Regions from separate parts of the Microcoleus sp. F10-B2 genome, predicted to be linked through region 1. Evidence: riboswitches for the same ligand, from Rfam matches in the RefSeq annotation. Region 1 holds a riboswitch; each other region holds the start of a gene.

What was found. Region 1 has a riboswitch for cobalamin ahead of QUA99_RS15730 (DUF1636 domain-containing protein). Riboswitches for the same ligand answer to the same signal wherever they lie in the genome.
Region 2: it holds a riboswitch for cobalamin, as region 1 does, so the genes downstream of both, QUA99_RS10680 (energy-coupling factor ABC transporter permease) here and QUA99_RS15730 (DUF1636 domain-containing protein) in region 1, are expected to answer to the same signal.
Region 3: it holds a riboswitch for cobalamin, as region 1 does, so the genes downstream of both, QUA99_RS10650 (hypothetical protein) here and QUA99_RS15730 (DUF1636 domain-containing protein) in region 1, are expected to answer to the same signal.

Annotation. Positions count from the first base shown of each region.
Region 1 covers NZ_JAUBTB010000036.1:35,598-46,496, reverse strand. The annotation lists gene cynS (cyanase) at 149-592, shown strand; gene clpX (ATP-dependent protease ATP-binding subunit ClpX) at 952-2,331, shown strand; cobalamin riboswitch at 2,480-2,626, shown strand; gene QUA99_RS15730 (DUF1636 domain-containing protein) at 2,649-3,059, shown strand; gene cobW (cobalamin biosynthesis protein CobW) at 3,350-4,384, shown strand; gene QUA99_RS15720 (GTP-binding protein) at 4,717-5,688, shown strand; gene QUA99_RS15715 (WD40 repeat domain-containing protein) at 5,878-6,933, shown strand; gene QUA99_RS15710 (metal ABC transporter permease) at 7,363-8,199, opposite strand; gene QUA99_RS15705 (metal ABC transporter ATP-binding protein) at 8,392-9,111, opposite strand; gene QUA99_RS15700 (metal ABC transporter solute-binding protein, Zn/Mn family) at 9,202-10,251, shown strand; gene QUA99_RS15695 (DUF7219 family protein) at 10,361-10,621, opposite strand.
Region 2 covers NZ_JAUBTB010000021.1:26,667-37,565, forward strand. The annotation lists gene cbiQ (cobalt ECF transporter T component CbiQ) at 444-1,244, opposite strand; gene QUA99_RS10675 (energy-coupling factor ABC transporter substrate-binding protein) at 1,319-1,651, opposite strand; gene QUA99_RS10680 (energy-coupling factor ABC transporter permease) at 1,655-2,374, opposite strand; cobalamin riboswitch at 2,436-2,582, opposite strand; gene QUA99_RS10685 (Uma2 family endonuclease) at 2,757-3,518, shown strand; gene QUA99_RS10690 (hypothetical protein) at 3,518-3,757, shown strand; gene QUA99_RS10695 (FAD-dependent oxidoreductase) at 3,761-5,341, shown strand; gene QUA99_RS10700 (DUF2834 domain-containing protein) at 5,781-6,113, opposite strand; gene QUA99_RS10705 (pentapeptide repeat-containing protein) at 6,173-8,305, opposite strand; gene QUA99_RS10710 (hypothetical protein) at 8,321-8,746, opposite strand; gene QUA99_RS10715 (hypothetical protein) at 8,745-9,194, shown strand; gene QUA99_RS10720 (Uma2 family endonuclease) at 9,297-9,944, opposite strand; gene QUA99_RS10725 (FAD-binding domain-containing protein) at 10,058-10,899, opposite strand, start outside.
Region 3 covers NZ_JAUBTB010000021.1:13,528-24,426, forward strand. The annotation lists gene QUA99_RS10610 (L-threonylcarbamoyladenylate synthase) at 1-206, opposite strand, end outside; gene larC (nickel pincer cofactor biosynthesis protein LarC) at 282-1,697, shown strand; gene QUA99_RS10620 (NB-ARC domain-containing protein) at 2,199-3,545, opposite strand; gene QUA99_RS10625 (glycoside hydrolase family protein) at 3,940-5,307, shown strand; gene QUA99_RS10630 (hypothetical protein) at 5,531-5,998, shown strand; gene QUA99_RS10635 (hypothetical protein) at 6,274-6,552, shown strand; gene QUA99_RS10640 (ATP-binding cassette domain-containing protein) at 6,623-7,471, opposite strand; gene QUA99_RS10645 (methyltransferase domain-containing protein) at 7,587-8,453, opposite strand; gene QUA99_RS10650 (hypothetical protein) at 8,473-8,913, opposite strand; cobalamin riboswitch at 9,076-9,220, opposite strand; gene QUA99_RS10655 (Uma2 family endonuclease) at 9,259-9,837, opposite strand; gene QUA99_RS10660 (ABC transporter substrate-binding protein) at 10,046-10,899, opposite strand, start outside.

The DNA.
Region 1 (10,899 bases):
AAATATGAGACGCTCCCGTTGATGAGAGCTGCTTTTGCTGAAGTTCCGAGTTATCAATTCTGTTTTTTTCTCAGCTTGGTATTGACAAAAATACCAAAACATGAGAAAGATTTAACATCTGGCACAGTAGTTAGTTGGAGAAGATTTAATGGCAATTTCAGAAATTACAGAAAAACTTTTGGCTGCTAAAAAAGCTAAGGGAATTAGTTTTGCCGACTTGGAAAAAGTTTTGAGTCGCGACGAAGTTTGGATTGCGGCGGTTTTTTACCGTCAAGCAACCGCATCAGAAGATGAAGCCGAGAAAATTGTCTCGGCTTTGGGACTAGACAGTCAGACGGCTGCGGTTCTCTGTGAACCTCCGTTAAAAGGTTCTTTGGATGCCTCCGTTCCAGTTGACCCTCTGATTTATCGTTTCTATGAAATTATGCAGGTTTACGGGATGCCGCTCAAAGCAGTGATACACGAAAAATTCGGTGACGGGATTATGAGCGCGATCGACTTTACTATGGATGTCGAGAAAGAAGCAGACCCAAAAGGCGATCGAGTGAAAATAATTATGTCGGGAAAATTTTTGGAATACAAAAAATGGTAAGCCCGTGCCACTTTACCTTCAAGTGAAAATTAAAAATTCAAATTTGCTCGAATGACTAATGACTAATGACTAATGCCTCAAAAGTGTTAAGTTAGAAATAGAGATCGCGAAGCTTGACTCCGCCAAAAAACGGAGACAAGCCCCCGACTTAAGTCGTGCAGATACCCAAATTTTAGACCCTAGTTCAGCTCCAAAATTTATCTGTGGAGTAAATCTAAAATCTAAAATCTAAAATCTAAAATCGACTGACTGGCTTGGGTGTCGGATCGGGAAACCTTTCTAGGGCAAAGCTAAGGTCGATCGCGCGGCAACTTCCCCAGTAGAAACAAGCAACCGCAACCGTAAAGTAAGAGGCAAATATGTCAAAATATGACTCCCATCTGAGATGCTCCTTTTGCGGCAAGTCGCAAGAGTACGTCCGCAAGTTAATAGCTGGGCCCGGCGTCTACATTTGCGATGAATGCGTGGAACTGTGCAATGAAATTTTAGAGGAGGAGTTCTTTGACTCCAGCAAAACAATTGGTCAACAGATTCCCCAATCAGAGGTGCGAGAGTCTCAGGGACAAGGAACGCGGCGCCCGGGTCGATCGAACAAATCGAAAATTGTTTTAGGTCAAATTCCAAAACCGACAGAAATCAAGCAGCATTTAGACAACCACGTCATCGGCCAGCACTCAGCAAAAAAAGTCCTTTCTGTAGCAGTTTACAACCACTACAAGCGCTTGAGCGTTGACCAAGTTAAAGATAGCGACAAGCCTTCCCCCGACAGCGATGTGGAACTGCAAAAATCCAACATCATGCTAGTGGGCCCCACAGGTTGCGGTAAAACTTTGTTAGCGCAAAGTTTGGCGCAAATGCTCGAAGTCCCTTTTGCTGTAGCGGATGCGACGACGCTGACTGAAGCTGGATATGTCGGCGACGATGTAGAAAATATCTTGCTGCGGTTGTTGCAAATGTCCGATTTTGATGTCGAATCAGCGCAGCGGGGCATTATTTATATTGATGAAATTGACAAGATTGCTCGCAAAAGCGAAAACACTTCGATCACTAGGGATGTATCGGGAGAAGGAGTGCAGCAAGCGCTGCTAAAAATGTTGGAAGGAACGGTGGTTAACGTGCCCCCGCAAGGCGGCCGCAAACATCCTTACCAAGATTTTATTCAAGTTGACACTAGCAAAATTCTATTTATTTGCGGCGGTGCTTTTGTCGGTTTGGAAAAAATAGTTGAACAGCGTTTGGGCAAAAAATCTTTAGGCTTTATTCAGCCAACAGAAAGCGACAGCAACTCAACTTTGCCGGCGAAAGACAAGCGGGCCGCTGATATTTTGCAGCAGGTACAGCCGGACGATTTAGTCAAGTTTGGTTTGATTCCTGAGTTTGTCGGGCGGATACCGGTCGTGACGGTGATTTCGCCGCTGGATGAAGCAGCTTTGATGCAGATATTGACCGAGCCCCGGAATGCGCTGGTGAAGCAGTATCAAAAGCTGTTGAAGATGGACAGCGTGGAGTTGGAATTCCAGCCGGAAGCGCTGCGGGCAATAGCCCAGGAAGCCTACCGGCGCAAAACCGGCGCGAGAGCTCTCCGCAGCATTTTAGAGGAGTTAATGCTAGATGTGATGTACGAGTTGCCTTCTCGCAAGGATGTGGCTCACTGTAAGATTACTCCTGAAATGGTCGAGAAGCGATCGACTGCTGAATTGCTGTGGCATCCCGCATGGAGGCAGCACGAAACTGCTTGATTTATAGTCTGCAGGGTGCGCGCCTGGCACCCTACAAACTACTAAATCAGTCCCCAGAGTTATCCCTGCGGTCGCTTTCTCCAATCTGAAATCTAAAATCTAAAATCTAAAATCTAAAATCTAAAATCGATTGGCGGCAAGTGCGGTATGATGTGATTTCGCGATCGGTTCTAGCGGGGAGCAGCCGCTAGAGGAAACGGGGAAAGTTCGGTGCAAGTCCGGCGCTGTCCCGCAACTGTAAGGAAACCGTTAGGGTTTTTTAAGTCAGAATGCCCGCCGATATCTAACTCACTTTTGAACGCATCTGCGAGGTACGGATGATGGATGGAATTAACACGGCTGTACGCACAAAGCACAGTCTATTTGTTTGCACTGCTTGCGCTAGTGTTTGGAAAAACGGCAAGCGAGAAGGCAAAAGCGGCGGTCAACAATTAATGGAAAATTTGTCGCAACTCGCTAAAGATTGGGAGTTTTCCGATAAATTTGAGATTCAAGAAGTTGAGTGCATGAGTGCTTGCAGTCACTCTTGTGCGGTGTCTTTTGCTGCTGTCGGAAAGTACACTTATCTGTTTGGCGATTTACCAGCAAATGAGTCGGAAAGCGTCGAGGCGGTACTCGAATGCGCGGGTCAATACTATGCTAAACCGGACGGTTTGTTGCCTTGGTCTGAGCGTCCTCAAGCTCTGAAAAAAGGGGTTTTAGCAAAGATTCCACCACTACCAAATTAGATAGGTTTGTAGTAAGGGCTTTAGTTTTTTGCTTCTCGTTCCCAGGCTTTGCCTGCTAACGCATACGCAGAGGCTCTGCCTCGTATTAAAAGCGCTCCTTTGTTCCAGCGAGGCAGAGCCTTTATAGCAATTTTAAATGAGTAGTAAATTTTTTACCCTACCCCAACCCTCCCCTTACTAAGGGGAGGGAGTAAGAAATTCAAAAATGATTTAGGATTGCTACAGATTAGCATTCCCAGGCATAGCCTGGGAACGAGATATCCCATCACCAAATAAGCACAAAATTATCAATGCACAAAATTCCTGTTACTGTCATCACTGGTTTTCTCGGTAGCGGCAAAACTACATTAATTCGCCACTTATTGCAAAATAATCAAGGTCGCCGCATTGCTGTTCTGGTTAACGAATTTGGCGAAATCGGAATTGACGGAGAACTGCTGCGCGATTGCCAAGTTTGCGACGAAGAAGAAAATGTTAGCAGCAATATTGTTGAACTAACAAATGGTTGTCTTTGCTGCACTGTTCAAGAGGAATTCTTGCCGACTATGCAGGAATTGTTGAAGCGCAGAGAACAAATTGATTGTATCTTAATTGAGACTTCGGGCCTCGCACTTCCTAAACCTTTAATTCAAGCTTTTCGCTGGCCGGAAATTCGCACCGGTGCTACTGTGGACGGTGTTGTTGCTGTTGTCGATTGCGAAGCTGTTGCTAGCGGTACTTTTGTCGGTGATATCGATGCTTTGATGGCACAGCGGCAGGCTGATTCTAGTTTAGATCACGAAACTCCGATCGAGGAATTGTTTGAAGACCAGTTAGCCTGTGCCGATATGGTACTTTTAACGAAGGTCGATCGGGTAGATGCGGAAACTCACAAGAAAGTTCAAAGCTGGTTGCAGCAAGAATTGCGTCCGAGTGTGAAAATTGTTCCCTGCAAAGCTGGCGAAATTAACCCTGATGTGCTAATGGGATTTAATGCGGCGGTTGAGGATGATTTGGAGTCTCGCCCAAGTCACCACGACACTGAGGAGGAACACGAACACGATGATGATATTAACTCAACTTACTTTATTGCCGATCGCGAATTTGAACCTGAAGCTTTGGTGAAAAAACTGCAATCCTTGATGCAGCAGGAGGAAATCTATCGGATTAAAGGGTTTGTAGCGGTTCCCAAGAAACCGATGAGGATGGTGTTGCAAGGTGTGGGCGATCGCATAGAATATTTCTACGATCGTCCTTGGCAACCTTCCGAACTCCGCCAAACCAAATTAGTGCTGATCGGTCGAGAGTTAGAACGAGAGCAAATTGCAGCTATGATTAACAATTAATTGTCATGAGTCATTAATCCTTAGCCCCATGGGTAGACCTCAGAAACCGGGTTTCTTCCTATATTTCTCGTTCCTGTTCCCAAAACTCGTAGAAACCCGGTTTCTAGCCCCATGGGTAGACCTCAGAAACCGGGTTTCTTCCTATATTTCTCGTTCCTGTTCCCAAAACTCGTAGAAACCCGGTTTCTAGCCCCATGAGTAAGCCTTGAACCAAAGACTGCGTATTCCTCTAGTTAAAAACTCTTAACATTTTTTAATATACTTGCTACTAGCAGCAAGTTTGGTATAAAATAGCGATAATGGTTATCATTGTACAATAATCGAGGTCAAGTATGGTGACTGCTAGTGCGATCGAATCAGTTCCTGTTACCGTTCTCACGGGTTATCTCGGCGCAGGCAAAACTACGCTACTGAACCGGATTTTAACACAGGAACACGGCAAAAAAGTTGCAGTCATCGTCAACGAATTCGGCGAAGTAGGCATCGACAACCAACTGATAATAGATGCCGACGAAGAAATTTTCGAGATGAACAACGGCTGCATTTGCTGTACAGTCAGAGGCGATTTAATTCGGATTATCGGCAACTTAATGAAGCGGCGAGACAAATTCGACCACATAGTCATCGAAACCACAGGTTTAGCCGACCCCGCACCCGTAATTCAAACATTTTTTGTAGACGAAGATATGCGGGACAAATTACTGCTAGATGCAGTTGTCACCGTAGTCGATGCCAAGCATATCTGGCAGCACTGGGACGCAGACGAAGCTCAAGAACAAATTGCCTTCGCGGATGTAGTTTTGCTCAACAAAACTGATTTAGTGACAGAGGAAGAATTGGCAGAATTAGAAAAGCGAATTCGCGCCATGAATGCAATGGCAAAAATTCACCGCACCCGCAACGCTGAATTACAAATGGATGCTTTGTTGGGCGTCAAAGCATTTGATTTGAACCGGGCATTAGAAATCGAACCCGACTTTTTGGGCGAACACACTCACGAACACGACGAAACAGTTTCTTCCGTAGCAATAGTAGAATCCGGTGCTATTGATGGCAACAAATTCAGCGATTGGATTGAGGAATTGTTGCGAACTCAAGGGCCGAATATCTTTCGGACAAAAGGCATTTTGAATGTCGCCGGAGACAACAAGCGATTTGTTTTTCAAGGAGTACATATGGTGTTCGATGGCCGGGCGGATAGACCTTGGAAAGCTACCGAAACTCCGAAAAATGAACTCGTATTCATCGGTCGCAACTTAAATGAAAATCAATTGCGAGAGGATTTTTGTAAATGTCTGGTTTAACTGACATATTGAAGCATTTTTAATAAGCATTTTAGGAACAGGCAAGATGCCTGTTCCACAAAAAGAAAATTCATCTTTTGTGAAACGGAACAGGCAAGATGCCTGTTCCACAAGCAGAAAATTCATCTTTTGTGGAACGGGCATCTTGCCCGTTCTTAAGAATATTGCAACATCTCAGATTCAATAAATATGGGTAACAAAAAGACAAATAAAAGTGAACTAACCCTGCAATTTCACGCTAAAGAAATGCTGTCTGACTATGTAACTTCTGTTACTTGGTCGCCGGACGGTACAACTTTAGGAGTCTGTTCCGCTGCGGGCGAAGTGATGCTGGCGGCAGTAGGGGCAGTTAATGAATTGTCCTTGCAACCGCTACAAACTGCCACGGGTAAATCAGCCGATTGCTTGTCTTTTTCCCGCGACAGTCAATTCCTAGCTGCTGGCGGACAAGATGGAAAAGTGCGAATTTGGCGCGTTAACTCTGGGGAATTAATTGCTGCTTTGGATAACCAGCGCGTCTGGGTTGATAAGTTAGCTTGGAGTCCCAACTGCAATCAGTTAGCTTTCAGTATGGGTCGCTGCGTTCAAGTCTGGAATGCTGAGGATAATGTTGTTGAAGTAACGCTGAATTTCGACTCATCATCTATCTTAGATTTAGCATGGCATCCTATGGTTCAATATCTGGCAGTTAGCGGCTATCAAGGCGTCAAAGTTTGGCATGGCGAAGACTGGGACGAAGACCCGGAAATTTTATCAGTACCTTCTGCAACCGGCGCAATTGCTTGGTCGCCACAAGGGGAATATTTAGCTTGTGGCAATATGGACAATACTCTCATTGTTAATGAATGGGGCAATTTTGAACCGTGGGTAATGCAGGGTTTTCCGGGGAAAGTTCGGGAGTTAGCTTGGTCGGATAAAACTAATTCTTTGGGTGCACCTTTGTTAGCTGCTGCGAGTTCTCAAGGCATTTCTGTCTGGGAAAGAGACGCTGATGAAAGAGTCGGTTGGGAAGGTTGGGGGTTAGAGGTGCATGAAAAAGTGGTAAATGCGATCGCCTTTCAACCTACCACATTTTTATTAGCTTCCGCATCCGCAGACGGTCAAGTTTGTTTGTGGTACGAAGCAGAACAATTGCTGCAAATTCTAGAAGGTGCAGAGGGCGGTTTTTCCTGTCTCGAATGGCATCCCGAAGGCCAGTTTCTGGTCGCTGGCGGCTGTCGAGGCGAATTTCTGGTTTGGTCATAAATCTATGGGCGGTAAAGGCTTCGGGCGGCGCTAAGTTCGCATAGGCATCCATTTGACCAAAACATAAAAATTGAAAACTTTAGGACTTACCCACGGGTGCCGAGAAACCTGGTTTTTCGAGCGTCTACTTCGTTGCAGACTGCATCGAGTAAAAAACCCGGTTTCTGAGCGTCGAATTGCGTCCTGGACTGAACTTGCTCTTTACAAAATCCTAGATTACTATATAGCAATCCTAAATGATTCAGATAAATTTGTAGGGGTAGTGCCTTTCTTTGCCTACCCCCTATCTATCGGGGAACCGGGCGTGGGATTGCCCCTACAATAATTATGCAAATGATTTAGGATTGCTATAAGTAGGGCGTTAAATTACTTTTTGCGTAAGTAAGCGTAAAAAATGCACAACAGATAGAGCCTGTGCATCCAGGAGTTTTATCCTCTCTTTCTTGTTAAAATCCCTTGACTGGGACTGAACAGCAAAGCTACTAAAAATAACCCAAAAACAACTAATACAATTGCCGCACCAGAGGGCATATTCAAATAATAGCTGAGATACATACCAGTCACGCTAGCGGTAATTCCAATAGTAGCTCCCAATCCCATCATTAAATGCAGCTCTTTTACCAACAAATACGCCGTAATTCCCGGCCCGATTAACAGCGAAATTACTAACAGCGCTCCCACAGTTTGCAAACTCGCAACAATCGTCAGCGTAATCGCCGAAATCATCCCGAAATAAATCCAGTTTACAGGTAAACCGGACGCTTGCGCCCCCAGCGGGTCAAAAGTATAGAATAGCAGTTCTTTGTAAAGGAGTTTAACCGCCACCAAAATTATCAAAGTTATGACAAAAGTCTGCTGCACGTCAGCAGGTGCAACTGACAAGATATTCCCAAACAGAAAACCGTCTAGGTCTAATTTGGTTGCCCGCAACAGGCTAATCAAGGTGACGCTAATTGCTAAAAATGTAGATAAAATTAATGCCATAACGGCATCTATTTTGAGGCGCGATTGCGATTGAATCCACGCCATAATTACCGCGCTGATAATTCCCGATATAAACGCGCCGATCGAAATATTGAAACCTAAAGAAAAAGCTACTGGCAATCCTGCTAATACTGAATGGGCAATCATGTCAACCATCATTCCCATTTGCTGTACAATTAAATAAGATCCAACAACGGCGCAGAGAATTCCTAGCAAAATGCCGACGGCGATCGCATTTCGCATAAACTCGAATTTTAGCGGCTCAATTAGTAGGTTTAACATTGAATTAGGTCAATAATAGGATTTTTTCCACTACAATCAACTGCACAGGCGGGACGCCCGTGCCACCATCAACTGCACAGGCGGGAGGCCCTTGCCACCATTCACTGCACAGGCGGGACGCCCGTACCACCATTCACTGCACAGGCGGGACGCCCGTGCCACAATCAATTTTAAAGATAAATCTTTTTTTGCTTACGCTGAAACTAAACTTAAATCGTATCCATAAGCTTTTTGAATATTGGCTGCGGTGAGAACTTCTCGGCAGGAACCTGTTGCAATTAACTGCTTATTTAGCAATAATAAATTGTCGTACTGTTTTAAAGTTTCGCCTAAGTCGTGGCTGACGACTAGCAATGTTTTATTTTCTGATTTGAGTTCGGCAAAAATATCGAAAATAATCTCTTCTGTTGCTTTGTCGATCGCGTTAAAAGGTTCGTCGAAGAAGAATAAATCGGCTTGTTGGGCGATCGACCTTGCTAAGAAAATCCGCTGTTGCTGTCCGCCAGACAGTTCGCCAATTTGCCGATCGCGCAAATCCCACATTCCCACCCGCAGCAAAGCAGCTTTCACCAATTCTTGCGACTGCTTCGAGGGACTGCGAAACCAACCAGTCTGGACAGTTCGCGCCATCATCACCGCATTCCACACCGTAATCGGATAATCCCAGTCAATTTGCGATCGCTGCGGCACGTAAGCCACCCGCGACAACTGTTCCTTCAGCAGCCGCCCCTGATATTTCACCAAACCGCGACAGGCCGGGATCAATCCCAGCATCGCTTTCACCATCGTGCTTTTCCCCGCGCCGTTGGGGCCGAACACACCGGTTAATTGCCCGGATTCTAAATGGAAATTCACGCTGCTGAGGGCCGAAATTCCTCGATAATTGACAGCTAAGTCTTGCACTTCCAGCATAATTCAAGCTTTTGAGAACGATTCTTGTTCGTACCTACTAGAATAGGATAACTCGAAAAAGCAATAACGATTATCGTTCCAAAGGTAAAAATGTTAAAGAAGTTGCCTGGAAAAACCCGCAGATTTTGCGGTGCGGCTGTTTTGGCAATTGGCTGCGGAGTGGTTGGGTGCAGTGGAGGACAGAACGCAACCACTCCGGCGCCAGAGAGTCCCGCCGCCAACTTGCCAAAAGTCGTCGCCACGACTGGCGTTATCTGCGACCTAACTAAACAAATTGCTCAAAGTTCGATCGACACCACCTGTCTCATCAAGCCCGGAGACGACCCCCACGCCTACCAAACCAAGCCGGAAGACCGCAAAGCGATTGAAACAGCAAATCTGATTTTATACGGCGGCTACAACCACGAACCCAGCATCATTAAGTTGATTCAATCTAGCAGTAATTCTGCACCCAAAATCGCCGTACACGAACTCGCTGTTCCCAAACCGCTGATGGGCAAACACGAGCACGAACACGGCGAAGAGAAAGCGGAAAACGAACCCCACGCCGAAGGCGAAAAAGTCCCTGACCCTCACGTTTGGCATAACCCTCAAAATGGCATCCGTATGGTAGAAACAATTCGGGATGAATTGATCGAAGTTTCCCCCGCCAATGCTCAACTTTATACCAAAAATGCAGCAAGCTTAACAGATGAGTTGCAAAAAATAGATACTTGGATCAAAGCTCAAATTGCGACTATTCCCGCCCAAAAACGCAAATTAGTCACAACTCACGATGCTCTGAGTTACTATGCCGATGCTTACGGTTTGGGAATTGCTGGGGCTTTGCAGGGTGTGACGACAGAGGAACAGCCCACAGCAGCTAGAATTGCCGAATTATCCTCAGAAATTAAGACCGCAGGAGTTCCGACAATTTTTGCCGAAACTACAACTAATCCGAAGTTGATGGAGACTGTAGCGAGGGAGGCAAATGTCAAAATTTCGGACAAGGAACTTTACAGCGACGAGTTGGGCGGCCCCGGCACCGGTGCTGATACATATCAGGGGATGCTGAAAACTAATACTTGCGCGATTGCTTCTGGCCTCGGCGGTAATTGTACTGCATTTGCAGGAGAAGCAACACCAAGTCCCAAACCATAGACTTCGTAGGGTGCAGCAAGCACCTTACATTTGCTGGGTACGCAGCAAAACGCAGCGCTCGCAATCGCAGGGGTTTTCGACGGCAAACGCTGCGTTTGCTTCGATGGCTTTAGGGTGAATTTTCCCCATCGGTGCTGGGGGGTTTTTGCCCAATTCCCAATTGCTTCTTAGAGGATTTTAAGTCTTTCCAAAGCGCTTTAATATCTTTATAGGCTTTCTCAGCGCTAATTTTTCCCCCAGTTTCGAGCGAGCAAATATAAGTTATTTTCTGAGCAAATTCCTGCAAGTTGGCATTAAAGGCCAAGTTTTCTGGCGTGAAATCACCGTAGTAGCGATTGCGAGGATGTAAAAAATCTTCCCGCTCTTTCATTGCCCCCTCCTAATTTAACTTTTGGTATTCAACTTGTGGTTCGGTCTCTGCTGTTAATAGCACTATTTGTAGTCAGTATAGCGACCCTAACAGGCTTATATTGTATTGCGTAAGTAGCAATTGTGCTTTTTCGCTCTCTACTGAGTCTATTAATGCAGTCTTAACCTTAAATTAGCTTTATTTTAACTTTTCTTTAACCTAAAAGCAAAAAAAAAGGGAAATGCGCTGTTCGCATCTCCCTTTAGATATATTTTGCAGTTGATTAACCTTTTTTGAAG
Region 2 (10,899 bases), on a different contig from region 1:
GCCCGCTAAACTAACAAAAATAGGAAAATAATCAACAATAGCCCTGGACGCGCGGGTACTCAGAAACCGGGTTTTTTACGAGGATACTTGGTTACAACCCGCAGATTCAGTAAAAACCCGGTTTCTTTGCTTGTGATGCGTAAGTCTCGTTGATATTAACCGCCGCCACCGCCACCGCTACTAAGGATCGCGAATTAAATAATTTACACATATTTGTGGGATGGGCGTCCCGCCCGTCTATCGGGGACGGGCGGGACGCCCATCCCACAACAAACAGGAAAAGTGGATTTTATTTAATTCTCATTCCTAATCGTGAATATAATGCAGGACTTACCCACTCCGACCAAAGAAACCGGGTTTTTTACGAAAAGACACGTTATAGCTCGTAGATTCGGTAAAAAACCCGGTTTCTGGCCCCCATTCGTCCAGAAATAACAATAAATTTAGCGTTGAAATACCGCGCTTAACAAAGTTAAAACCGTGCAACCAAACACGGCTTCCAATGTATATCTTCGCGAAGGTTTATAAGGGTAAGAATTCCAAACGCGCAGTTCTCCATTAAAGCCGCGCGACGCTAAACTCAGCGAGACTTGACGGTAGTTTTCCAAAGTTCGCTGAAGCAATTGCCCGATTAAAATGCCTAAACTGTGCATTCCCAGTTTCCAAGTGCGATAGCCGCAGCGGGAGTTTTGGGCTATCCAAAGTTCATCGGCGATCGCCAATAAGCTAAAAATAAACCGATACATTAGTAATAGCAGTTCTGTGACCAACTCTGGACAGCGTAATTGTCTGAGAATCTGCAAGATTTCGGTAAATGGAACCGTCAAGAGGATGAAATACATACAGCTTGTCGATGCGAAGGCGCGGGCAAACAGCAAGCTCACTTGGTATATGCCAGAGCGGCTCACATACAGATAAAAAGTGCCGGTGCTGATGCCCCAACCTTGCCAAATATCCCACCCAATTGCGGGGATACGATCGCCCGCAACCGCACCCAGCGCCAAAGCAGGCAAACTTGTCAGCAAAAACATCAACGGTAGCGACAGCAACCGCAAATACAGTTTCCCCGGAATCCCTGCATAGACGACGATCCAGACGGCCAACCAAAGGGCGATCGACAATTGGACGATCGCCCCAGAAACCAGAGACAGAATTAAAAGGGCGATCGCAAAGGATAACTTGTGAGATGGCGGCAACCCCCGCAAGCGATTTGTATAAGCCAGACTGTCAATCTGATGGTTCATTCCAAAGTCTTCCAGTCCGCGCAGGCGGACTTTGTATGTGCAGAAGCGAATTCTATTCGCCGTTTATTCGCCATTTATTCCGACGGCGATTCATCATCAGATTTATGAGATTCCGTGCGCCCCTTGTACAGCCCGATCGCATACCCAATTACGCCAGCCCCTAGCGCCGCTTGAGTCGCAAACAGCAAACTTTCAATTTCTCCGCTAGCAGGCTCAAAAAAGTGGTTAAACCAAGGTTGATAGTCAGGTTGAATTTCCGCAATCGCTTTCTGTGCTTCCCCATCCGCTCCGCCGTATTCACCCCGGACAAAAACTAGGGGCATAACGGCAAGCGCGATAACAGCAATTACCAACATCCAATTTTGTTGTGAAGTAGCTTGCTGATTTCTTGTGTTTTTTTGACTCACGGCTTATGACTCCTGTCTCAATAATTTCAAAGTTTCCAACTCCGGCTTTCCGTAAGAATGCAGCCAATTCCAGACTAATACAGTCAGCAATCCCTCACTAATCGCCAGGGGTACTTGAGTGATAGCAAAGATGCCAGCAAACTTGAGAAACGAAGCCATAAAACCGCCGCTTGCTGCGGGAAAAGCTAATGCTAATTGAATCGAAGTCGTCACATAAGTCAGCAAATCTGCCAAAGCTGCCCCACAAAAAATTGCCGCCCGCTGCCTGCCAGTTCGCAACAGCAATTGATAGATAAAATAGGCAGCGAAAGGGCCGACAATCGCCATCGAAAACATATTCGCTCCCAGGGTTGTCAAGCCGCCATGCGCTAACAGTAACGTTTGAAACAGCAGAACTAAAGCCCCCAGTACCGCCATCACCGAAGGGCCGAACAAAATTGCACCCAAACCTGTACCCGTTGGGTGAGAACAACTGCCCGTTACCGAGGGAATTTTTAAAGCAGAAAGCACAAAAGTAAACGCACCCGCCAAAGCAAGCAATAGTTTAAGTTCCGGGTGTTCTTTTGTAATGCGAGTAATCGATCGCAAACCTACTGCAAAAAAAGGCAACGCCACCATCCACCAAAACGCAGCCCATTGCACCGGCAAAAAACCTTCCGAAATGTGCATAGCTGCGGCGGGCGTTGCCGAGCCCAAGACAATATAACAACTCAAGCCAGCCATCAATCCCAAGCTGACCAATTTCCGATTTCCGGTCTTCACGCTGAACCTCGCAGATGAGACTATGTAAATTAACACATCGGCGGGCATCCTGACTCAGAAAGCGACATGACCTTCATTACAGTTGCGGGACAGCGCCGGACTTGCACCGAACTTTCCCCGTTTCCTCTAATGGCTGCTCCCCATTAGAACCGAATCGTTAGGCTTAGTATAGTCGATCGCGTAAGTCTCAGCAAATATTTTACAAAAATTCATTCAGATTAACTCAGTCAAAATTACCTATCCTATTTTCTTTTTTTCCTTCGCGTCTTCGCGGTTCGTTCAATCAATACTATCGCCAAACAAATCAACGGTATAATATTAATTAGTTTTGAGGAAAGCCACCATGTTAGATTACAACTTTCCGAGGCACTGGCCCTCAGCCGACGAACTACCAGACTCAGATGAAACACCTGTGGATAACGAACTGCAAGAATTAATACCGGGATTGCTAAAAGCAATCTTGCTGATACTTTGGTCAGAACGCATGGACTGGTTTTTTGGTATAGATATGGGTATTTACCATCACCCAGAAAAACCTGCCATCGTGCCAGATGCTTTCTTGAGTTTAGGTGTAGAAAGATTTTATGATGAAGAATTGCGTCCCAGTTACGTGCTGTGGGATGAAAATGTTTTGCCGACTTTTGTGCTGGAAGTAGTTTCCCCAACTTATCGCAAGGAATACAGCACAAAGTTGGAGGAATATCAAGCTTTAGGCGTACTTTATTACGTCATTTATTCTTCCCGCCGCCGCCGTAAACCCCGTTTGGAAGTACATAAGTTAGTCAATGGGAAGTATGAATTACAGCCAGGACATCCAGTTTGGATGCCAGAAATTGGTTTGGGGATTGGTTGTGAAAGGGGAAATTATTCTGGGGTGACAAGGGAGTGGTTGTATTGGTATGATGCCAATGGAAAACGTTATCTGACTCCTGAAGAACAGGTGAAAGAATCAGCGCAGCGCGCCCAACAGGAATCGCAGCGCGCCCAACAGGAATCGCAGCGCGCCCAACAGGAATCGCAGCGCGCCCAACAGGAATCGCAGCGCGCCGATCGATTAGCTCAGCGATTGCGAGAGTTGGGGATAGATCCTGATAATCTGAGTTGATGGCAATCAAGAGCACCAGACTGACGGACTCTGGACGCTTAGAAACCGGGTTTTTCAACCGAGGTCGATCGTCCTCAACGAAAGCTTTTCTGGAAAAAACCCGGTTGCTGCATCCAGGAATATGTGAATATTTATCGCAAAAATCAGGAAAGATGCAGCTAGATTTGAAAAAAACAGAGAGTTTGACGGAAAACATTGAGATGCAGCTCGAAAAAATGACAATCAGCAGAGGTTATTAAACAATGGTCGTGGATCTGCGTTCTTACGATGTCATCGGCTTTGGTGATGAAGTTCCAGGAGTTCTAGCTGTTATCTCGGCGGCCAGAGAATATCGTCGCCGCACAAAGCGTTATCCGCGAGTTCTGCTGATGTCTAAAGGAAGCTTGCAAGAAGGAATTGGCGGGCATTTGGTAAGAGGCGGCCTTGCTTATTTAGATAGAAGTCAGATTAGTGAAGAACTTCAAAAATCTTTAAATTTAGATATCTTTGGTTCACCGGCGGCAATCTATAAAGAGTTCCTGCAAAAATCCGGTGTCACCGCAATTGCACTTGACCCCCGCAAAGCCAGTGCAGCGCTGAAAGAAATGCTGTTACAAGCTGGAGTCGATATCCTCAGCAAAGTAGAAATTCAATCAGTCAACAAAGAAGGTCAGAAAATTGCCAGTATAACCACATCTAAAGGCATAGTTTATGCCGGCAAGCAATTTATTGATGCCACTGTCAATGCCGAATTAGCTCAAGCCGCCGGCGTGAGAAAGCTGAAGGGATTTGAAACATTTGGTCTGCCTAATTCAGAACTTCCAGTCACCCTCGTTTTTGAAACCCAAGGACTCACTGCAAGAGCACTGAAAGAACTCGATTACATTTATCTCAAACGCTTCACAAACCTCGCCGATTCCGAGAGTCAATATTTTTTGCTGTACGCAGCAGGCAAGGATGCCAAACTAGCAGAAGAACTTCGGCGGGAAATGATCGACACTAGAGGCAATCTCAAAACTCTGTGGGCGGGTAACGATTACATAGATGTTCGCTCGCCGGCTCTGTCTGTAGCTTACCACTCCTTTAGAGGAATAAAACTATCTTTTCCTGAAACCGGCGTAATTTTAGATGAGGGAAATATAGCAATACTTCCAAATCAAAGACTTTCGTGGAATGCGATTTTATTTGCAGTCAGCGCCAGCGAAGCAGAAGCCTTAGCGAGAAGCGGAAGCAAACCCACGGCTAATATGCAAAAGGAGATGTTATTTCTTACAACTTGGCTGAGGAGTTTGGGGGCTACTTCTGTTACTTATGCCTCAGAACTTTATATCCGACACGCCGGCAATGTGACGGGAGTTGTAGAACCTTTAACTGGCGCACAAATGCTGTTAGGTGGCGTACCAGTTAATGAGGCACTGGCAACATTTAGCTATCATTTTGATGTCCGCGGAGGCATCCCGGGTATTGGCGAGAAAGCAAACAGTTTAGGATGGTTTAAAAGTCTGAGTTTTAAACAGCCTATCTTTAATATTGGCATCCGCCACGCATTAATTAAAAACGTTCCTAACCTGGCAGTAGTCAGTCCGTGTTCTGGATTTGAAGGGTTGGCCTGTTCTGTCGGCAGAATAGTTGAATTCAACGCCGCAGTTGGTCAAGGTGTGGGTATCGCTGCGATTAATGCGCTTCTAAATAACAAAAATCTAGCCGATGTATCTAACCGAGAAGTGAGACAAGTTCTCGCTGAAACAGGTCAGCTACCTAAAATTTTTGGAATTCCAAATAATAGTGATGGAATGCTATTGGCGCAATTTGAGAATCTTGTCAGTTCGGATGCTATTGCGTGATATCAATTCCGGTTGCACTCCTCCGGAATTGTTGACTGTTGAATGTTGACTGTTGGCTGTTGACTGTTGACTGTTGGCTGTTGACTAAAATTATGCTTTCCTGACAACTAGCTGTTTGAAATTTGAACAAATACCGATGCAACCGGAAAGGATATAATAGCAATTTCAATAAACAATGCAGTAGTAGGTTGGGCAGGGGGAATGAAACTCAAGCCAAAAGTTTTTACCAAAAAATGAGTGAAATTGCTATTAGTATTATGCCACATCGAATGACAACCATTAAGTTGGTTTGTAGTGAGGAATTTAATCCTCATAAAATTCTGAGCACTTCCGCCGTCACTACAAACCTATAACGGTGATTTTACCGGAAATTGTACAATACCTCGATCGCCTGCACCGAATTATTGTGCTGCGCGGCACTAACCGGTTAAACAACTTTTCAACTTGAGACTTCACTTGATGTTTCCAGCTTGGTTTCCCGCACAAACAAGAAAAGCGGGAAAGCACATGAAAACGAAACCAGCACACCCAGAAGTATGTACAGCCCTACAAAACTTATATCCAATCGTTTTGACTCAGCGTAAATCCAAGTGCTTCCTGCTAGAGTTGCGATAAACAAATCTAAACTTACCGATTTTGCAGCAAGATTAGCCGAACTCTCGTTTACAAAGTCGAGCAAGCCAGCATGGCTAAAAAACTGTAAGTTATAGTACCAAGGCAGCACAAGCCCCAGAATTGCTAGGATGAGATAAATGATTCGCTTAACGCTCATAATTTTACCCTACCAGTTCTTTGCTCAACTGTATTACCCTACTCGCTAACAACCAATCCTTACTTTTTCTGCGGGCACTTCGGATGAATCCCCCCCTGCAAACAAATGTAAGCAATTTGACTTTTATCTAAATTTTTAGCCTCCGCAAAATCAACTCCTTGGAACCGACCGGATTTACTACCAGTCGGACTTTGAATAAATTGATCCGGAGCTGTTTTCCCCAGAAACACAGCGCCTTTAAAATTCGCTCCCGCTAAATTCGCGCCCCTGAAATCAACAGAACTCACCTCCGCATTCCGAAAATTCGCATCTTGCAACCGAGCATCTTTTAAATTCACGTTGGCGAGTTTAGTCGAACTCAAATCGGCATTTTGTAAGTTCGCGCCGCTCAAATCAGCACCGGACAAATCAGCACCTTGCCATTCCGATTTAGACAAATTTGTCAAGGACAACTGAGCGCCTTGAGCCTTCACTTTGCCCAAACGCGCACCTGACAAATCTGCTCCCGACAAATTCGCGCTTCCTATATCTGCCCCGGTAAAACTTGCATTTTTTAACAGTGCTTGCTGCAAATTTGCTCCAATTAAAATAGCACTGCTAAAGTTAGCTGAATTCAAATTGCCGCTTGACAAATTAGCTTTGTTCAGGACAGCGCGCACAAAAGTAGTCCGGTTCATTACAGCACTGTTCAAAGACGCCCCGGTCAAATTTACTCCTTCCAAATTAGCGCCGCTCAAGTCAGAAATCCAATCGTCAAAGGTAGCCGGACGCCTGTCTTCGCCGGTGCCGTAAAAGCGAGCTCCCTGCAAGCTGGCATTGGTTAAATTGGCATTTCTCAGCTTAATTCCCGACAAGTCAACTTTGTTTAATACTAAAGTAAACTGAGACGGGCCGGCAGGGCTTTGAGCTAAATCCGTGCGGCTGAGATCCGCGCCGTTGAGCTGGCTGCTATACACTGTGAGAATTTTGCCGATCGCCCTTTGTACTGTTCGCTGGCGGGCGGCCGCTAAGTCGCGTTCCGGCGCTTTGCCGCCGAAGCGCAGGGAATCGAGGTCGTTGCTGAGGGCTTGATTCAACCGCTGCAACTCAGGCAAAGCTTTCGGCCCGCTACTGACTAAAGCTTGCTGGATCGCGTCCAGCATGGCGCGGTTGTCTTCTTGAGCGAGCAAATCCGCTAGCAGCGGTACGGCGCGGGAGTCTTCCACCGCCCCCAAAGCCAAAATTGCCGATCGCCTGCCCGCTGCCCCGCTAGCTGATGTGGGAGACAATTTGCTGACTAAAGCCACAAATAATTCGTCGTTCCGCTGCCGCGAATCCCGCATATTTGCTTGACTTTGAGTGTAGATGAGAGTGCCGACAAACAAAGTTAAAATCAATCCCGCGCTACCGATGGTAACTATCACTAAAGTTGTGCCCGGGTGTTGGCGCATCCAATTCCACAAACTGCGATTTACTTTCAGCCCGCTTTGTGGAGTCACAACCAAAGCCGCAATCTGCGCGTCTTCCTCAGTCCAATCTGGACTCTTGACAGGATTGTCAGACAGTTGATTCGATCGAGCGTTGACGACCAAAGTATTCGCGAGGCGATCGTGTCCCGCTTGCCGTTTGTAGCGCCACGCAACCGCGCCGTCTGCGAGCACTGCCAAGCCGCACAGCCCCCCTAAAATCACCAAATCCGGAAACGCACCCGTCAAGCGCCAAATGCCGTAAGCGACGCCCAGAGGCACTCCCCAGCGCCCCAAACTTTCGCGAATTAGCACTTGCCCAAAACCCGGAGGAGTACCAGACGCTGTGACAACTTTGACGCCGAACCAGCGTTTGGGGAGAGTTTGACCGGTTCTCGCCAGCAAAAACAGTTGCCACCCCGCTAACACTGCCGGTGCCAGCAGCGCCCCTGACCAGAATAGATTAGTTAGGGGTGCGACTCTGGGGCTGCGATCGCGCACGGGTATGCCCAAAGTACGGGCGACGGTTTCGGATGCTGCTGCTACTGAGGAATTGAGCGGCACTGTTTGAGATTCGCTGTTAACCAATGCCCCGATACTGAAGGGAACGAGGGCGCTGGCGGCAATTAACGAAATTTCCACGGCCCAAGCGCCGCACCTGCGAACCAGCAGTGGCATTTGCTTGGATTGTGTTTGCCAAGACGGATCGGGTTGATTGATGCCGCTGGGCGCGGTGGGGTTAGCCATATTTAGAAATTCCTATTATTTGTCGTTAGTATTTGAGGACTGGGGGGAAATTGCCAATTTATATGCTATGTAGATTAGCACTCCGAGAACGGCAAGAGTCATCAGCGCGGAAATTAGCTGTACGACGCTATTGAAGACTGTCAGGACAATTATCGCTCCGACGGCAAAGGCAGCCACCTGCCCGGGTTTGGGGAGTCTTTGAAACTTGTCGAGTAATTGATTGTATAAGGTTCCGAGAGCTTGATAGCTGTCGGAATTTTGTGTAATGAGTGGCGATCGTTCTAGTTTAGCTTTTAGTTCTCCGAACGCTTGCTGCCAATTGAAGTTATGTTGAGGATTCATAAAAAAATTCGGAAGTTTGTTTAGATTAATGTGTTCGGAACTGCCATTATCCCCTACCGTCAAAGAACTAGAACCAAATGCCATTGTGTGAGGAAACATGAAGATCCATTATCCGGGCGATCGCGGCAAACTGTGGTTTAGCTCGATCGTGACCCTAGCCTTGGCAATGATTTTAGCGGATGCCGGTGCCCTTCGGAGCCAACCGCTACAAATTGCCCCGGGATTTCCCGAACCGCTGGGAGTTTCTGGAGTTTCCGGCGGCCCGAACAATAGCGGCGACTGCGGTTTTGTCTCCCAAGCACCGAACCACGTCATCGAAGTAACGCAGGATTTGCCTTACTGGCGGATTGCAGTACAAACCGCTGGAGCTCCAAGTTTGATGATTCAGGGGCCGAGGGGGCGTTTCTGCGTGCTGCCGGCGAATGCTGCTGCGGGGAATGTAGAATTTTCCGGTTATGGGGACAAGGGGACTTATATTATTTTTGTGGGCGATCGAGCTCAAGGTCAACACCCTTACTCTCTCTCGATTTCCCAAAAGCGAAATTAAAAATACAGCGGGATTAGGACGCTTGCTGTGAGAAAATGGCTTTTTTGCGATCGTAAATAAGCCGGAGTTGTGACAGCAAGTGCGGGCAATAGGGATTTCATATCAATTTTGTATTTGGTTTTTCACCCACTTCCGAAACAATCTGAGAGTTTGACTCGTGCCCGCTGTTTGGCTTTGTTCGCAATATTGAGAAATAGCTTCAATAATTGGCAGGTTGGGAAAAATCGGACTAATTTCAGATTCAACATATTTCCCATCTTGAAGCACATTAATCAGAAGCTTGTTATTTTCATAGCGCCATATTTCAGGTACTCCCAAAGCTTCATAAGCGTCCAGTTGAGTTTTGGAAGTTAGATCGACTTCAATTGCTAAGTCAGGCGGCGGATCGACAGTTAAGTCGATCCGCTTTTTACCAATCATTAGAGCGTGATTCTGAATGTAAAAGCAGTTGTCAGGTTCAATTCCTTGTAACATATTTTTTCGTTTAAAAGTCGTCGAACCAAAACATTCTCGATCAATTTCAAGTTCTTCAAGTAATATTTTCACCATATCGCCAATGATTTCCTTATTGAATTCGTGTTCTGGTAGCGGCATCCTAATCTCCAAAGTTCCTTGACTGTAAGCTATTCTAGAGGCACGGTGTTCTCCCAACTCTTCTAAAATTGCCTCAAATTCCTGCCAGTTGACATCATGGAACAGCACTCTATGTCCTGGGGGTACACTGATTTGCCTTAATTGCAGCGTTACCATTTGAACCTCCGATTTATTTAAGTTTATTATAACTGATACCATCTTTTAAGTTGATGGTGTACAGCACCCCCTCAACTTAATTTACTGGTAAATATCGCCAAAAATCGAGCTGTCTAATCTGAGTTTTTTTGCTGCTTGTACAGTTCCTTAAACTTGCGCTGCTGCTCGTTGTGGTCTACGATCGGAGACGGATAAGGAAGAAGTCGGCGTTCTAAAGGCGAAATATTTCCTGTTAGCAAAAGTTTAGTATCAACCCGGCGCAATTCTGGAACCCAGTGCCGAATATATTCCCCTTCTGGGTCGAATTTTTGAGCTTGACTGGCGGGATTGAATATTCGCAAAGGTTTCGGGTCCATGCCGCTCGATGCGCTCCACTGCCAGCCGCCGTTGTTAGCAGAAAGGTCGCCATCTATCAATTTTTGCATGAAGTATTTTTCGCCCCACTGCCAGTTAATAATTAAGTCTTTGGTGAGGAAACTGGCGACTATCATGCGGCAGCGATTGTGCATCCAACCTGTCTGGTTTAACTGCCGCATTGCTGCATCGATAATGGGATAGCCAGTTTTGCCCCGACACCAAGCTTGAAAGAGCTTTTCATCGTTTTCCCAAGGAAAGTCTTTGAATGCTTGACGGTATGGGCCGTCTGCTAATTCTGGGAAGTTATACATAGCGTGTTGGTAAAATTCCCGCCACGCTATTTCCTGTTGCCAAGTGCGGATGCTTGTGCACGCTTCTTCGCTGCGGCAAGTTTCCATTACTATCTGGGTAGCTTGCCAAACAGTGCGGATGCCAATTGCACCAAATTTGAGGGCGGCGCTGAGTTGAGATGTGCCGTTAGTTGCGGGGAAATTGCGCTGTTCTTGATATTCGTAAATTGCCCGATCGCAAAATTCTTCTAATTTTTGTTGCGCTGCATCTTCTCCGGGTTCTATTACTAATGGGTTTTCCCAAATAA
Region 3 (10,899 bases), on a different contig from region 1:
CACAGGAACGTTAAAGGCTTATCATTGGAGAGTTGCTTGATCTGCCTGACTCGTTCTACGGCAGACTTGGAGTTGAGATCGCAGCCGATCGCGTAAACTGTATCTGTCGGATAAAGCATCACTGCCCCATCTTTCAGAGATTTTGTAATCTTCTCGATCCGGTCTTTTTGGGGTGCAACTGGATGCACTTCGTAAATAGTTGCCATGTTAAGCTATTTCAGGCTAAGTGGGCGATCGAAATATCGAGTGAAACAATCAATGCTGAAAATTAATTGTTAATAATGAATAAAATAGCTTATTTTGACTGTCCAACCGGCATTGCTGGCGATATGTGCATCGGAGCTCTTCTTCACGCCGGCGTTCCTTTAGACTACCTAATCGAAAAACTCAATTTGCTCGGCATTTCGACAGAGTACCAGTTGCGGACGGAATTAGTCCACCGGAATACTCAACAAGCAACTAAATTTTATGTGGATTTAAGTGCCGATTTATGGTTAAAACCAGAAAATCCCGCTAGCGACTCCACACTCGATCCCTCGGAAACGGAATCCCCGACTTTCGACGCCCGCCACCACCATCATCACGGTGAAGAACATTCTCACAGTCACGGCGAAGCAGATGCCGAAATTAGCCACACTCATCACCGCCACTTGCCCGAAATAGAGCACATCATCGTCTCGGCAAAATTGCCTCCGCGCGTGGAAGCCTGGAGTTTGGCAGTATTCCGCAAATTAGCAGATGCAGAAGGTGCCGTACACGGTATCCCCGCAAGCGAGGTTCACTTTCACGAGGTGGGGGCGACGGATGCAATTATTGATATTGTCGGTACTTGTTTGGGTTTGGATTGGTTGGATATTGACGAATTTTACTTTTCGGCGATGCCGACTGGTGCAGGTACGGTGAAGGCGGCCCACGGTAAGTTAGCGGTGCCGACGCCGGCGGTGATGCGGTTGTGGGAAACGCACCGAGTGCCGGTTTATAGCAACGGGATCGATCGCGAATTGTGCACGCCTACGGGAACTGCGATCGCCTGTACTCTCGCCTCTGCTTTCGGCCCACCACCGTCGATGCAAATTCAGGCGATCGGTTTGGGTGCAGGTTCTCGAATGCTGGCAATTCCTAATATTTTGCGCCTCTGGATTGGGGAGAAGGAAGAGGGGGAGAGGGGGAGAGGGGGAGAGTGGGAGAGTGGGAGAAAGACGGCTACTAATTCCCGATTCCCCATTCCCGATTCCCAATTACCGATTACCAATTCCTTAGAAACTATTGCGGTATTGGAAACGCAGATTGATGATTTGAGTCCGCAGGCGATCGGCTATGTTTTTGATGCTTTGTTTGCCTGCGGAGCTCTGGATGTGTTCACTGCGCCAATTGTGATGAAAAAGTCGCGGCTGGGGGTTTTGTTAACTGCGATTTGTCATCCCGAATTTGAGGATGCTTGCGAAGCTGCGATCTTTCGCGAGACTACTACTTTGGGAATTAGGCGATCGACTCAACAGAGAACTATTCTGCACCGGGAAATCCAGGCAGTTCAAACAGAATACGGTGAAGTGCAAATAAAAGTTGCGAAGTCTGGACAAACGATTGTTAACGTGCAGCCGGAATACGAAGATTGCGCGGAAATTGCCAGACTTAAAAATATTAGCTGGCGGGAAGTTCACCGCTTGGCGCTGGAAAGTTGGTACGATCGCACTTAATCAGTTCGCGATCGCACTCCGACAAAGAAACCGGGTTTTTTACCGAATCTGCGCGCCACAACGCAGTATTTTCGTAAAAAACCCGGTTTCTGACCACCCCTGCGTAAATCCTAAGAGCAATCAAGGCCTCTGATATCAATTCCGGTTGCATCGGAATTAATATCACCCAAAATCACGACACGGCAGTGCCGTGTCCCTACAATAAATCTGGCGTAGGGACACGGCACTGCCGTGTCCTGGCTTATCATTTCGGCGCAGCCGGAATTGATCTGATATCGGTTTTGAGATGACTGGATAAATTCAGCAGATTAACCGCAGCATAATCTGTCTGGCTTGCTGTTCGATCGCGCAACTAAGCTAAAATATTGCCGAGGTGCTGTTTGAGTTGAATTGCAGTTGCAAAATGGGTTAAGAGACATTCAATTAAAGGATACAAAATCAGTTTAATTTATGAGTCGCCGATCTAGTCTTGGGTTTAGGATTCAATTAAAACATGAGTTTTTATGAGTTAAGTTTGTTTGCGATAATTTCTTGCTCAGCAGTTTGGAGCAAGCGTTCTCTGACATACTCGACGATCGCAGGCTGTAGCGTTAAACTTGTCGGTGCGGTATTGTCGGGCGATCGCCGATTTTCGATGAGCGATCGTTCAGCCAGCCCCTCCAATGCTTCCATCAGTTGCCGTCCCGAAACTTTGGGCAAAATTTCCGCTTTTAACTTCGCAGGGGTCGCTCCTTCTTGATTGATGGCGATCCAGTACATGATTTGTTTTTGCAGGGGTGACAAGCGATCGAACTGGCGATCGAGCAAATCCCAGAAATCGCTAAAAACAGTATTTTTTTGCACTAAAAATGCGTGAATATCACCACCAAAAAGTGTTTTAATAGTCGTTGCAGCAAGTTTGAGGGCGAGGGGATTGCCGCCAAAGTAATTGACAATATCTTGACACTGCAATAGCGTTGCCTTTAATCCTTTGGCCGCGAGGATTTGCTGGCATACTGGCGGTGAAACTCCGAAGAGTTTGAGCGATCGCACGGGTAAATTTTCGCCCGATCGCACAGCAAACCCCCCCGGTTGTTCTCGTCCGGTTAAAATCAGACAACTTTGGTGAGGTTCGTCAGCAATGCGCGCCAATAACTGTCGGTAATCTTCATAGCCTTGTTGATATTGTCCGCTGCGATTTCCCCCTTGCAAAATCGACTCCAGATTGTCTAAAATTAACAAACAGCGTTTTTGTCGCAACTGTTCCATGAGAGCATCAATAGAGTGATTGTTTGTGGCTGATGAATTAGTTAAAATCGGTAAAATATTGCTGAGGATAACATCTAAGGTTGGTGCTTGCTGCAAACTCCGCCAAATCACAAATTCAAATTGAGATTGAATTTGCTGAGCGAGTTTGACAGACAGAGAAGTTTTGCCGATACCGCCAAGTCCAAAAATACCGATCAGACGAGTAGAATTGCCGCTAATCCAAGTTTCTAATGTTTCGAGTTCCTGTTGCCGGTTGTAAAATTGGGAAACATCGATCGCTTCTCCCCAATCTTGAGTGGTGCTATCTGCTTCGCTAGCGTGCAAGATGCCCGCACTGCAATGCTGGTAGCGGCGCAAGACTGCTTGAAGATTTTGCTTTGAGACTTTTTCCCCAAGAATTTGAGAGAGATTTCGCCACAAATGCGAACCGACGTGTTTGATATGGTCGAGTTCGTAAGCTAAGCGATCGGCTATCTCTTGATAAGAGTATCCCTCCCAAGTTTCCAGAAAGACGCGGGATTGAATGTCATTGAGTTTTTGCTTTTTGTTTGCGGATTGTAACAGACTATCAACTAGGGCGATCGCCTCTTGTCCTTTCATAGCTTGCCAATTTGACCTATTCAGTAAATTTACTGATGTTTCATGAGTGCGAGTTGCTGTTCAGGAAAGAAAACAAATTGACTGAATTAACCGCAAGGTAATCCCTTTTATACTTGGCGGTTTAAACCGATACTAAACAAGCTTTTGTTCGCATTCGGAGACTGAAAAATAAGGGGGATATTTAACCCGGATTTTGGATGAGGTTAATTGCACAATCTCAGATATCAAATCTCAAATCGATTGAGTGAATTTACGTAAGTTTACAAAACCCTGTCACTTTTTCTCACCGGCAGGGCGATCGGGGGGGTTTATTCTTTGAATTAAGGCAGAGCAAAAGTCGCTCAGACTGTTGAAATTTAAACTTCATTCAAGACATTGACACTAGAGGAAAAATATGAAACCTTCTAACGAATGCTTTGAACTAATCAAAAAATGGGAAGGACTCCATAAAAAGCTTTCTGATGGACGGATTAAAGCATACCTAGATCCGGTTGGGATTTGGACAATTGGTTATGGCTCTATTGAGCATTTGGATCTCAATAGACCGATTGTAGAGGGTGATATTATCACCCGAGAAAAAGCAGAGCGATGGTTACAGATTGAAGTTCGGGAAAAAGCAGAAGATGTTGAGCGCTTATGCAAAGTTTCGCTCAAGCAGTGTATGTTTGATGCTCTTGTTTCCTTCACTTACAACATCGGGATTGGTGCATTCGGTGAGTCAACTCTGTTGCGGGAGCTAAACAAAAGCAATTATGAAGGAGCAGTCAGGGAATTCGATCGTTGGGTACATGGTGAAGATAATGGCACAAGAAGACCATTCCCAGGATTGGTCGATCGTCGAAACGACGAAGAAAAATTATTTCGGCGCGATGGTTTTTCAGATATAGATGCAGCAATAGGCTTTGTCACAAAGCCTAAAGATTTGGCTCAACCGCCGAAGGGAGATTTTCCCTATAAACCTGCTCCCGTACCATTACCGTTCACTCGTACCCTTCAGAAACGACATATTGGAGAAGACTGTTACATACTTAATTGCGCTCTAGCAGGACTCAAATTTCTTCGTTTAGGTTCTCAGCCTAACGAATTTACTGACATTACGGAGAGCGCAGTCAAGCTTTTTCAAACCCGCGAAGTTCTTAGCCGAGTTGATGGAAAAGTAGGGCCAGAGACAAAGAGAGCAATAGAGAATGCTCTCAAACGTGCGCGTGGAGAGATATCTGTACATTCATCTGGGCTAGATGGAGGTGTATACTGCCGTCTCACACGTACACCAAGAGATGCCTACGAAGGACTTGAATGCTGCAAACTCGATTTCGTAAATCCTCAAGGGAATGTAGTTGTTGATTCATTAGACGTTATTTCTGGTGTACCGGGTGCTCAGAGATTTTTAATGTGGGATGATCCTGAAAGTCAACCGGGCAATCTGGCACCTATCCCACAAGATAACTACTACATCTCGGATATCGACTGGGCAGGTGGCAAAGACAATTACAATGCTTCACACCCCATAGATGGAGATGGACTTGGACCTGTATGGGTAGAGCTGGTTAAATCACAAAAGGCTAAAGAAAGTTGTAGGCTAAAGAATATTGGCTGTCGCGATGACTTCGGCTTTCATGCTGATTGGAACTGGATTCAAAGTGGTAGAAGCGCAGGCAGTGCAGGATGTGTGTGTCCTACTACAATTGATGATTTAAGAAAACTTGTGAAATTGCTCCGCAAGTACGATCCACGCCTGTTAGTTGTGGACTGGGGACTGTAGATATTTTTAAACATTTAGGAGGTTAATCAAATGCCACATTCTTCTAGCCTTGAGACTAAACCAAATTCTTCTGAACACGGAAAAGAGTAAGTAAAGTTGAGTTATATGGATGATTAAAGCAGCCGGACGACGTGCTTGTAAAATCTGTTGTACTGACTGTTCTCAGCATAAGGTGCATCTACTTCAAATTGGTGCAAATTTTAAAATGAGAGGAGAATAAAAAATGCAATCTCAATCTGTAATTCCAGAAAAAACAAAATATTTAAAGAATGAAGTTAAAGAATCAAGTCGATCTTCACTTGAGGACAAAAGACAATATTTAGAGAAGGAAGTTAAGGAATTAACTCAAGAAATGACTCGGCTCAGACGAATCAATCGGAACTGGGATGGAGGTTTGACAATTACCACGATCGTTCTTACTTTAATAATTACCCTTTTGTCTACCTGGGATCGAATAGACGAGCAAGACAAAAAGATAGCTACTGGCATTCTAGGCGGAGTTATCGTTGCTATTCAATCAATTGGAAACGCATTTCCCGTTAAACAAAGAGCGGGAGCCTATCGTATTCTTCAAGCGCAAGCTAATAATTTGTTGACTGATGTTAAGTATGTAGAAGGTACAGAAGAATTGAAGGCTCTTGAATCTCAGTTTTATTTATTAAGAAGTGATGCAGCAAAAACTGAAAGCTAGTAGATGGAAATCGGGCATTTTTGTTAATTAATAACAAGAAATATCGCCATATTTATCGCACGCCATCACCCATTTATTTCCTCACTAAATAACCGGAAATGAATCTGGCAGGTGCGATCTCAATTTCTCCTGATTCAACAATTTACCCATTTAATTAATAGTTGACTTTCCTGATGCAAGAAATCCCGGAAAAAATTAATGCTCAATTCAAAAAATGGCATCAGTATGCCTATATTTTCCATTTCATTTATCTGTTTTTGGGAGTAAGTTAAATCGTGTCATCTTTACTTGTGGCGACCTTTGTTGAAGAACTCGGAACTCATCGAACAAAAGTGCTTTCTGCAATTAGCGCAATTTCATTAGCCTTGATTAACACAACAGATGTTAAACGAAAAGGCAATGGGTTTCGTCAAGCTCAAAGACACTTAAGAGCTGAATCAATAAGATTTCACACTGGTAGTAGCTCACCCGAAAAATTAGTGGCAGCTTTCGCCGACGCAGAAGCGATGATAGGAGAAGTAAATTTTGACCCAAAAAAGTTATTTGAGGATTAGAAGATATGCTTACAACTGTTATAACATCTATCATCACAGCTTTGGTAACTGCAATTATTACTACTGATGATTAAAGCAGCCGCCGCGCTTGTAAAATCTGTTGTTGCAACAGCTCAAAAGTGTGCTTTTTTGAGTTATCATCTTTCTCAACGATCGCCCTTATTTGCTCCATCAGCTCGATCGCCAGCGGTACGCCAAGCTGCAATTGTTCCAAAACCTCCCGCTGAGCAAAAACGGTTTCCGGTGTTCCTTCTAAAATTAGTTTTCCTCGATCCATTACAAACACCCAATCAGCCCAGCGGTAGATGAAATCGAGGTCGTGACTTGCTAAAAGGATCGTGGTTCCGGCGCTGTGAATTTGTTGGAGTAAACCGATCAATTGTCGGGTGTGACGCGGATCGAGATAGGCGGTAGGTTCATCTAGCAGCAGCAGTTTGGGCTTGAGAACCATGATATCGGCGATCGACACCCGCTTTTTCTGCCCCAAACTGAGATTGTGAATTGGTTCGCGGGCGAGTTCGCTTAGATCGAATTGGTCGATCGCCTCTTGCACCATTCTCGCAATATTCGGTTCTGCCAAACCCAAATTGTACAACCCGTAGGAAATATCTTCTTCTACCGTCGAAGCTACTAATTGATGTTCGGGATTTTGAAAGACGAGTCCGATTTGTTGGCGCAGTTGCATCAAGGATTTGCGATCGTAGCGAAAGGGTTCACCTTGCCAGCTAATGATTCCCTGTTGCGGTTGATATAAGCCATTTGCTAACAAAAAAAAGGTAGTTTTGCCACAGCCATTTTGACCTATCAGCCCGCACCGTTTCCCAGCGGGGACTTTTAGATTTAAACCCTGAATTGCCACTCGCGAACCGCAGGGATATGAGTAGGAAGTGCGATCGAATTCGAGAATCCATTCAGACATATTCGTTATTTTTTATTTTTTATAGCCTTGTTCCCAGGCTCTGCCTGGGAATAAATACCCGGAGGCTCTGCCTCCAATTACCGATTACCGATTACCAATTTCCATTGTATTTGTGTCAGTTTTCATCTATTTTTGACAACTGCCAAAGTTGAATTTCATAACACAAATGCTGCTCAAAAAGTTGGCCCGCCTCCAATCCTTCAACCACTAGCTTCTTGAACCAGCGACGAAATATCCAACGCAGGAATTTGTGGACTGGAGGAACTGCGATCGCAATCAAATCCGCAACATAAATCATTGTGTTCAGTCCAAACCTGCGGAAAGTATCGACATACAGGTCAATCGTCGGTAAAATATGAGCCGAAATATCCTCAGTTTTTACTACATTGAACCCCGCTTGCATCAATGCAATCTGAAGCTCTTTCACCACGTGACAGTTAGAAAACATTCCCTCTGTATAGTTAACATCAGAGCGCATCATATCGGCAAGCAGTACATAACCACCAGGATTGAGGGCAGTGGCAGCACCCTTAGCAATATCAACAGCCGACATATACTGGCTACTTTCGCTAAAGAGAATAAGATCGTAGAAATGGGTTGCTTTGAAGTCTTCAAACCTCGTGAGGTGGAAAATTGCCCGATCGCCCGTACACTGAAGAAAGCGCTGTTGTTGGAACGGATCGGGTGCGAGCCCCTCCACTCCAAAACCTCGATCGAGCAAATAAGCCGCATTTCCCCCTATCCCGCATCCTACATCCAGCACGGTTTTGATGTCTTTGGGGATAAAATCCAAGAGTTTATCTGTGTAAGCTTGCTGAGCGACGCGCAATCGTGCGATCGTCAGTTCCTCAGCGGGCACAGGTAGGGTTTTCCAATAGCCGTAGTGAAGGTAGGGCGAATCTGTCAGACCCAAATAGTAATTAAGCGCTGCATTTTGGTAGCGAGTTACTTTGGAAATTTCGATTGATTTTGGCTGCGACATTCGGAAAATTTAGTAAGTTTTAGGATTTTGGGCAGAGTTGAAATTCTTCCCAGCGCTTGCATACCTGTTCATAGCACTCAACAGGAGAAATTGCCAACTTTTGCAACAAATTGATATCAATCTGAGCGTTGGCGATCGACAAAAATATAATTGCTTCCTTTGGTTCGTAGCCAGCAATGATTTGGAGCAGATTTGAAACAGTGTTCTCCTCTATTTCTAGTTGTTGCAAATAAACGGTTGCCTCCAAGTCGGAAATAAATTGCAGATCGTACTTTATAGTATCTACGCTCCAATTCACAGAGCCGTTAATGGGAGTATTGATTTTGCAAGCAACCAAGCCTCGTCCTCGATGCAAAAAACCGTTCCAAGCAGTATGTCCGATCGACAAAATATTCTGATGAATAAACAAGTTTTGCCAGTAGCCAAAACTACCCTGCCAAACACTATCTTCCACTCGCATTTCTTTTCATTTCCCTTAAAATAAGATACCCTTTAGAACACAAATCAAATTACATCAGCGTTCATCTGTGTTTATCTGCTGATATCTGCGGTTAAAAAATCCCAATCCAATAATAAAAAAAATAATAAACTCACCATCATCCATACCTCGCAGATGAAAAACATGATTGTAAACAAATCGGCGGGCATTCTGACTCAGAGAAGCAAAAATCTCCTTACAGTTGCGGGACAGCGCCGGATTCGCACCGAACTTTCCCCCTTGCGTCTGATGGCTGTTCTCCATCAGAGCCGATCGATATACGGGAATATTACCACTATTTGGAACATTTGACAAAAAACCGTCCGCCTATTCACCAAACTCAATATTTTCATACAAATCGGCCAGCGAAATTTCCACAGCAACAGATGTTAAACTCAGCCGATCGCCCATACAGCTATATTCCGAAAAGATCCACTTATTCGCATCAGTTTTAGAGTATTGCTCCACCTGTAGCCGATATTGGTCGATTAATAAATATTCCTGAAAACTAGGAATACTGCGATAGGCAGCAAACTTTTCATCGCGGTCATAAGCTTTAGTACCTTTAGACAGCACCTCAGCAATTAGCAGCGGATTGGTAATTGTATCCGTCCGTCCAGATTGCAGCTCGATCGGTTTCGCCACAACCATCATATCTGGATAAGTATAATTGTTAAGCTGCGGAACCCAAAGTCGCTGATCCGATGCAAAAATACTGTAAGGTTTACCCTTGAGACTCACCCTCAAAATAGCATTTAAGATGCTGGTAATTTCATTATGATTCGGTGTGCTGCCAGCCATCAGAACAATCTCCCCATTGATAAATTCATGCCGATCCTGAGAATTGATTTCCAATTCTAGATATTCCTGGGCCGTGTAGGTTTTGGTTTCAACTGGCGCGATCATACACAACGCTCTCCTTTAATCTACTCATTTCATTTTATATTAAAAATTTTGCTAATTCAACAGAAAAGTAGATTTTAATCATGCTAAGAAACAGGCAAGATGCCTGTTTCACAAAGAGGGAATTTTATTGTGGGGTGGGCAGGAAAGCCCGCCCCTGAAAGACTTATTGAGAATGTGCAAGATGTGAGTGCGATCGCACTTAACAAACTTACCGCAACGGGACAAAGTTATAGCCAGTGCTTCCTCCTTGTTTAACTTGCACTAAAATCGGCTTACCAGCCCGATCGCCTGTGGACAAAAACTTCACATCCTCGCTCGATCCTGCGGCCGAGAAATTCGGATTTCTGAGTGCTTGTTGCAACCCTTCCCGCGTATTGCTTTGCCCCAAGCCAGCGATGACAGCTTGAGTAGCGTCAAAACTCGTTGCGGTTCGCCAATTCACAACGCCTCCCCAACGCTGACTGGCATTTGTAGGAAATGGATTGTTGGGATTAGTTTCAGGATGCCAGGGAACGGGCAAAACAAGCCCGTCAACGTCCTTTTGCCCGTCTTTTAGCGTTTGAAAGGTGTAAAGAGTTGAACTGCTGTAAAGCGCTAATTTGCCTTGATTTGCACGGGCTAGATCGATCGCGCGATCGATGCGATCTACGTGGGATGCTACCATCAATCCTTGTGCACCTTGGCTAACAGCATCCGCGATCGCAGTGTTAGGATTAAATGTCGGCGCTGACAAGTCGCAGACAGTAGGAACTAATCTGCCACCTGATGCTGAAAGAGAAGCAATAAATTCATCCCTAAACGAAGCCTTGCCAGCAGCTTGAGAGTCGTAGCAGAAGGCTATATTGGTTTTGCCGACTTGTTTGACGATATACTCTGCTAAAGGAGCCGTCATCGATCGAGTATTGGGGACTGTCCGAAAAATATAGCTGCCAAAACCTGATAAATTATTCGTACTGCTGGTAGGTGTAATCATCACCAGTTTCTTTTCCTGATAAATTGGAGCGGCTGCTAAAGAGGCATTGCTGTCATTATGTCCGATTACCGCTAGAATTTTGGGGTCAT